DNA from 2 places in the Paenibacillus sp. J22P165 genome. Region 2 is predicted to be linked to the other one. Evidence: riboswitches for the same ligand, from Rfam matches in the RefSeq annotation. Region 2 holds a riboswitch; the other holds the start of a gene.
What was found. Region 2 has a riboswitch for ZMP and ZTP ahead of AC58QM_RS17735 (DJ-1/PfpI family protein). Riboswitches for the same ligand answer to the same signal wherever they lie in the genome.

Region 1: linked by a shared signal. The riboswitch ahead of AC58QM_RS22390 (bifunctional 5,10-methylenetetrahydrofolate dehydrogenase/5,10-methenyltetrahydrofolate cyclohydrolase) and the one ahead of AC58QM_RS17735 (DJ-1/PfpI family protein) in region 2 are both predicted to bind ZMP and ZTP.

The regions. Positions count from the first base shown of each region.
Region 1 covers NZ_JCAUAP010000008.1:512,841-516,748, forward strand. Annotated here, with positions in the region: gene AC58QM_RS22385 (DUF6886 family protein) at 1-455, opposite strand, end outside; gene AC58QM_RS22390 (bifunctional 5,10-methylenetetrahydrofolate dehydrogenase/5,10-methenyltetrahydrofolate cyclohydrolase) at 474-1,325, opposite strand; ZMP/ZTP riboswitch at 1,377-1,454, opposite strand; gene AC58QM_RS22395 (hypothetical protein) at 1,515-3,143, opposite strand; gene AC58QM_RS22400 (apurinic/apyrimidinic endonuclease family protein) at 3,196-3,908, opposite strand, start outside.
Region 2 covers NZ_JCAUAP010000007.1:81,125-85,032, reverse strand. Annotated here, with positions in the region: gene AC58QM_RS17755 (polysaccharide deacetylase family protein) at 1-135, shown strand, start outside; gene AC58QM_RS17750 (ATP-binding protein) at 176-727, shown strand; gene AC58QM_RS17745 (HAD family hydrolase) at 892-1,533, shown strand; gene AC58QM_RS17740 (GyrI-like domain-containing protein) at 1,867-2,382, shown strand; ZMP/ZTP riboswitch at 2,503-2,581, shown strand; gene AC58QM_RS17735 (DJ-1/PfpI family protein) at 2,640-3,254, shown strand; gene AC58QM_RS17730 (hypothetical protein) at 3,368-3,730, shown strand.

The sequences.
Region 1 (3,908 bases), on a different contig from region 2:
TCAGACAAGTCCCATAAATTATTCAAAATGCGAACTTCCACGTTTCTTCTAAAGAGCTCTCCGAACAAATCTCGAATTTCAACTTTATGGATAGGTATTTGTGACTTCTCACTCACATAGTACCCAGCTCCAGGATCTAGCGAGTAAAAATCGGTCGAATCAAGTTCGTACAAATATAGCGTTGTCTGTTTCATAATATCAAACCATTTATGCTCGATAGCAACAACATGCGTCGTTGACTGCGAGGAAATAAAGTGTCTTTTATCTTCATCAGAAGTGGTTTCATTGCAATGATAGGTCACTCTTGGACAATTCCGAGGTGTCAGAAAATTAGGTAGGCATTGTTCATTAATCGCCCATACTAATCCTTTTTCTGGATCCAAGTCTTTTCTTGTAGGAATTCTAGGGTTAAAAATAGCAATGTCTTTCTCTTCGCTTACGTGAAATAATTTCACCTATGCTCCTGCCCCCTATCATCTAGAATTCACATACTTCTCCGCTGCATCAACTGTATGTTTCAATAAGGTTGCTATAGTAACGGGTCCTACTCCCGCAGGAACAGGTGTAATCGCTGATGCCTTCACGCGACAAGCCTCATAATCAACATCTCCAATGTTGCCTGGATTATATCCCGCATCCATCACGACCGCTCCTGGTTTAATCCAATCTCCTTGCACAAAATTCGGTTTACCAACAGCCGCTACCACAATGTCCGCTAATCGAACCATGTCTCCCACATTCGACGTCTTTGAGTGACAGATGGTTACAGTTGCGTTCCGATTTAATAGCATCATAGAAACCGGCTTCCCCAGAATGGGACTTCTGCCAATCACCACAGCGTGTTTGCCCTCTATGGGAATCTGGTAATCATCCATAATGGCTAGGATAGCCGCTGGTGTACAGGATGGAAAAGCAGCAATGCCGAAGGCATTTTGAGCAAAACCTTGTGTCGTTACGCCATCTACATCCTTATCCATATGAATCGCTTCAAATGCCGCCCTTTCATCAATATGATGAGGGACAGGATGTTGAAGCAAAATCCCATGCACACTTGGGTCAGCATTCAGTTTCTGAATGGCAGCGATTAATTCTTCAGTCGTTGTATGCGCGGGTAGCTCAACTCGAATAGAACGGATACCCAGTCGTTTACACGCATTTCCTTTCATTTTCACATAAGTAGCTGAAGAAGGATCATCGCCAACTAAAATCGTCGCTAGGCAAGGTGTGACCCCTTTCAAAGCTAACTGACTAATTCTACTTATCAGCGCCTCTTTCATGTTCGTTGCCACCCGATTACCGTCCAAGATTACTGTTTCCACATTCATCTCATCATTCCTCCCAAGGTAAGAACATAAAGAGGTAAGGGGAATTCCCCTTACCTCTGCCCAGGCGTACGGCTATTATCGGTGTGCTCCCTCATGGTTACCCATGCTCCGCCAGTTACACATCGTTTATTGATAGGTATATCATAGCAATCCATTCCCCTATGTTCAACATGTTTGTCAAAAAAATGACTATAAAGATGCTGGTGACAGGAAGAACGAATACCACAAATTCGTCATGAATACATCAAGCACAACAAAGTAGAACATCTCGAGCCCTACATTTCGCTCAGATAAACCTCTTCGCCATAAGCGAGTTACACCATAAGAAATGACAGCAAAAATAGCGAGTAACAACAAGCCAGCCCACACAGATTGCAAGCTATCTGGCATGACTTGCAGAGCCATTGATTTTCGAAAATCCCCAATAAAAAGGGCTTTGACGATGAGATACATCGCAAGGGATATCCCAAAATGCCGCTTGGCATGCTCATCATAATGATATTGCCAAAATACACTGATAATGACTAAATAAAGGCCAGGTAGTAAAATCCATTTTAAGCTTATAAGTGCCGTGAGAACGCCAATCCCCCAAAAAAGCGGTAAGTTTCCAGCTGCTTCTTGCAAATCCTCTGTGCCTATATGGTTCATACGCTCCAAATAAGGTATCTGATCTGTTGCGTAATAAACGCGATAGGACTCCGCATTCACGGCATCCAGCCAAACAGCTAATGAACTATCTGCTCTTGTCGCTAAGCTCGGATAGGACGCGAATCCACTGAATTGACTAATCCGAGCAGAATCTCTCATTTTACCATCCTTGAAACTAACTTTGTACACCTCTTGACTCGTTTGGCGCCTATTTTTCTCATAAACAGACGATACCACAAGCGTAACTTCGCCAGAGGAAGATTGTGTGAAGGAAGGATGCAAAATCGTATCCGAATCGCTCTTAGTCGTGACAGGCAGGTTGATAACATCATCTACCAACTTATCTGGTTGATTCGAAGGGAATGTAAGCAAGTGCAACGTACTCTTCCCAGATTTACGAGAACTCGTCGTATACACCGTCATCATTGATGAACCATCGACTGCCAGCGCTATATCATCTAAACTACTCGTTGCATAATCGACATCCTTTAACTTGCGCTGTACAAGCGGTTTCCAAGTTTCTGATGCGAGTTGAACGTAATGAAAAGATTCATTGCCTTCTTTACTGATTGCGTAGACGAGTGAAAGACTGCCGGTCGCATCCCGATGTCCTTGGATATGTCTGATATTGGGGATATCAAGCTGGGACCAAGTTAGCTTCTCATTCGGATGAAAAGCACTCACATACAGTGTTGTATCATTGTAAGCCAACAGGATGCTTTCCCCTTGAGAATTCTTTACCGTTTGAACAGCCGTAATTTCATTGGCATTCATTACGAACATCGGCGACCAAGCGCCGTTCTTCCACTCGCTCGTATATAGCTGATTTCCGTCCCCAATCCAAACCACATGATCCTTATCTAATTGCCTATAGGAACGAAATGAACCCTCAGCAGGTAAGCCGCGTGTTTCCGAAGTACGCTGCCCCTTATCATCAATCGTGACCAATTCAATCGTTTTTCCTGCCAAATACGCAAAGCTGCGATCGCCAACCATTTGCACAGGTTCACCGATCGTTGCTACTTGCGTTAATTCCGTTGCACGGCCAAAAGGTTCTGGATATGGCTTTACATTTTCATTCGCCAACATGAACGTTTGAATCAAACCGATGACGATGATCGCCGCCAAAAAAGGAACATACGTAAACAGCTTCCATCTTGATTTCTTCACTTCGTAAAAACCTCCAAAACTTTCATACTGCCCTAGTAGTTAAAATGATTGCTTAATAAGAATGATTGCTGCGTATTAATTTTCCATTGTTCAATAAACGCGCCACCCAATCATAACATTGATTCAATTGATCTTCACTAATAAAATCAGAACGGTGCTCAAACATGATTTTCACTTGATCATTCTGCTCAGCAACTATCGCGAGATAATCCTCAATAGGGGCCCAACCGTCTCGTGGATCCAATTCAGGTAGGACAGGATGACGCGAATTGGAAATTGTATCCTTAATTTGCACTGTACTTAGATGAATCGAATAGGCATAACGGGCAAATTTATGTATCACTTTTCTAGCATCAAAGTATGGGTCTACCTTTTCCTGTAAATACAGTCTCGCTGTATCTAGACAAACTTTGATTTGGGGATACTTCCCTAACAGCTCCTCAAGAAAAGTCGTATCATAGATATATCGATTCAACGCATCAAATTCAAGAACAGGGATGAAGCCATACGCTTCGCTTTTCATAGTCAACCATTGAAAAAGCACTTCTGTTCTTTCGATTAATTCTGTAAGTGTCATCTCATTTTCAGACATATACTCCGATTTGTCAGAGAATCTCCACGTACGCCAATCTACCCGATCATCCAGAACAACAGGCTTCGGATAGTGAAAAAGGATGTACGTTGGGTTCATGGAAGCAAGGTACTCCAGCTCACTCTGCACCCAAGCATAGGCGGATTCTCTCATCTCAGGCGTATTTGCCAGGA
Region 2 (3,908 bases):
AGCTTTGAATTTGATAAATATAAGAGTTGGGATAGTTTTGAGTATTTTTGTAAGATCATAAGCGGACGTAAGGATATTCGTTATATGACGAATGGCGAAGTTTATCATTATGTGACGCAACGTCACTTCGATTAACTACCAAATAAGGTATTAGATAGTTATCATGGAGGTTAATATGAAAAATAATATTCATATTCTGGGTGCTTCGGGCTCAGGTGCTACTACTCTTGGGAATGAATTGTCTTTGATATTGCCTCATAGTACTTTAGATGGTGACGATTTTTTTTGGATCGAGAAATTTACTAAACAGCGAGAACCCAAGGAAAGATTTCAGTTATTAAAAGAAGATCTTCGAAATAAAAAGCAATGGATTCTTACAGGAGCAGTATGTGGTTGGGGAGACGAGTTGAAATCAAACTTTGATCTAGTCATATTTATTTATACGCCTAGAGAGGTAAGGCTTCAAAGGTTAAAAGATAGGGAATTTCAAAGATATGGTCATGAAATATTACCTGGTGGAAGTAAGTACGAACAATCACAAGCTTTTTTAGAATGGGCATCCTTATATGATGAAGCTGGATTAGAAGTCAGAAGTAAGGCTTTACACGAACAATGGATGTCCGATTTAACTTGTCCAATACTGAGAATAGAAGGAGATTATACAGTAATAGAAAGAGTGAACATTGTTTTGGAATATTTGAATAAAAACGATAGTCCATTCAGCTAAACGTTCTTACCCTTGCACAGTTGGCGAACAACTCAGGTACAGCGCTTCTAGGCAATTGTTTTTAATATTCTTAAAATATTATCCATTTCCCCATAATTAAATTATTGTAAGCGGTTGCGTTTTGAAACGTAATGACTCCATAGCTGACAAAGGAGAACGAAACAATGAAAAAGTACATACTCTTCGATCATGATGGTGTTTTGGTTGATACTGAATTCTGGTATTACAAAGCGGGAGAACGTGCTCTGGCTGACATTGGATTTACCTTGGATAAAGATCAATACCTCCGCGACATGACCCAATCATTGGGCACTTGGGCCCAAGCTAGGGCGGCAGGTATTGATGAAAAGACCCTCAGCAAGCGGCGTGAGGTCCGCAACGTCTATTATCAGGAGTATCTAAGAACAGAAGCCATAGAGATTGAAGGCGTAGTTGAAACTCTAGCCGAACTTTCAAAGTATGTCCGTATGGCCATCGTGACGACTGCAAAGCGCGCAGATTTTCAACTTATTCATGAAAATCGCCAGATTATTCAATTCATGGAATTCATCCTTGTTCGCGAAGATTACGAGCACACCAAGCCGCACCCGGAACCATACTTGACCGGCCAAAAGCGCTTCGGAGCTACCAAAGAAGAGACCCTCGTTGTAGAGGATTCAAACAGAGGGTTGAACTCAGCCGTGGCGGCTGGTATCGACTGTGTTATTGTCCATAACGACTTCACAAAAACACATGACTTCTCTCAGGCCAGCTATCGAATCAAATCGCTGATTGAATTAAAGGATATTATCTTGAATATAACCTGAGAAAATAGCGTATATAATGAAATTTGATATTGAGCAAATAGTTCAAAGGCACAAATGTTTCTACATAAATTTCAATGAAACTGCCTGAGGAATCAGGCTTTTACTTTTTTGTAGGAGGTTTTTTGAATCAACAATGGATCATTCAAGTGTTACTCAACTCTCCAACCAAATAACCTTAATCCCATCCCCGTTTCCGGAGGGTGAATGAAAAAGGAATATATTTACAATGAAACAAATGTTCTGTATTATGATAGGGAAACATATCAAATAGAGATGATCTCCTATGAGTAGTGTAGTAATTCATGAATCAAGTGAGATTGGGGAGTGTATGCTTTGCAGGAAACAATAGCGATTGACTTGGTTGAAGTGGCGCCTTTCAAGACATTGGCTGTAAGGACGGGAATGACATCAGACAAGAACGGGACTAGGGTGGCATGGAGCAAGCTTACCGCTCAGGTCCCACTTGACGATACGCGACTTACGGACGTGCCTTCAGCGTATGTGTTCATTCCGCAGGAGCAATGGAGCAACAAAGTTGATACGCTTTGGGTAGGATTGGCGGTTCGTGAGTTTGGGGATGTACCGGATGGCATCGAGACTTTGGAGATTAGCGGTGGGCTTTGTGTGAGTGCAAAAGTATGCGGGAATGAGGCCCATATGTGGCGAGTATATGATGCGTTATTTGCATGGCTTGAACAGTCTCCTGATTATGAAATAGATCGGCGTCAAGGCGTATTTGGGATGGAGACAGTTCCGCTTGAACCGTTGAACGCTCTCACAGTTCCTTATTCAGAAATTGAAACATTTAACTTTGAAATGCTATACCCTATTCGTAAGAAGTCATCGTAGATTTATACGAAGAACTTTTGTTCAGAAAATTCATGTTATCTACAAAGAAAGGGCCGTCCTGTAAAGGATGGCCTTAAGGCTTGATAAAGTTAGATTTTCTAGATTATAATAAAGTAAATATTTGGTATGTGCGACTGGCGAAACGTGGAGTACCACGAGGAAGCATATATGTCATACGCCGTTCGCCTGGGCAAAGTATTTGGTCTAAGATCAGATGCTTTTTTTGTGCTTTTATATGAAAAGGACGGTGTTATGGAGTGAAAATAGCTTATATTCTTTTTGACAAGATGACAACATTGGATTTTGTTGGTTTTTATGAAGCGGTATCTTGGCTAAAAATTCTAAATGCTAAAGAAAATGTGTCTTGGGATCTCTGTGCAGCACGTGAGGAAATTACAGACGACCGTGGAATGACAATACAAATAAAGCATATCAGCCCAGATCTGTCTAAGTATGATTTGATATTTATACCCGGCGGGATGTCTACGAGAGAATTAAGATACGATACAGAGTTTGTATCTTGGATACAGACTGCTCGAGATGTGGAATACAAAGTATCTGTTTGCACAGGTGCTTTGCTGTTAGGTGCTGCAGGTTTCTTAACTGATAAAATGGCGACAACGAACCCTTCAGCTTACGATTTGTTGATTCCTTATTGCACAGCGGTTGTTAAGGCAAGGGTTGTACGCGATGGAAATATTTTTACTGGGGGAGGCGTTTCTGCTTCAATTGATCTGGGGTTGTACCTTGTTGAATCACTTACGAATATGGAAGTAGTAAAAAAGGTCCAAAAGATGATGGATTACCCTTACTATCAGGCGGGGCAATTGTCTACTATCTTCATGCCACACACGAGTGATGAATACTGTTAACAACGTCAGCGCGTTAAAGGAATTAAGAATTCACTGATGAAATTATAAGTAAATGATTTTCTCGATTGCAATAGGGAGCTATCGAATACTCAGACGGGTGGTGTTAAGTAACAATGTATATTAGATTTCATGGTAATTATAATAGTCCTAAGACTAAAAAACCTTTTGGTATTTTTGTAGTCATATATCACCTATATCGTGATGGAAGGCTTTCTGAAAGTGAGAGCAAGCTTTATCTCGACACCAAAGAATGGTTTGAAAAAAATTTACCCAACCCACCGTATTATGAAGATAATAATTCAATTAACGCTGTAACTTGGTTTAAAGATGATGGTAACACAGAAACCATGCTAGTTCATCTGGAACCTTTCTTTAGAATTGCTGAGAAACATCGAATAGAAATAATAAAATCTGTTTCCAGAGAACTTCCAGGTGTTCTTGCTTACGAGGATGAATATCAAGTTGGAGTTTTCTGATTTTCCGAGCTTAACTGAAACACAGATGAACAACAACCAGAAACGGTAGCCAGCCAATGAGCTGCTACCGTTTTCACATCTAACGGGTATGAATTTTCAATTAAAGACGTTTATTATTGACCAAAATCGATTGATTTGGATTAGAATTAGATTAATTACCTTTGGAGTGTGATCGAAG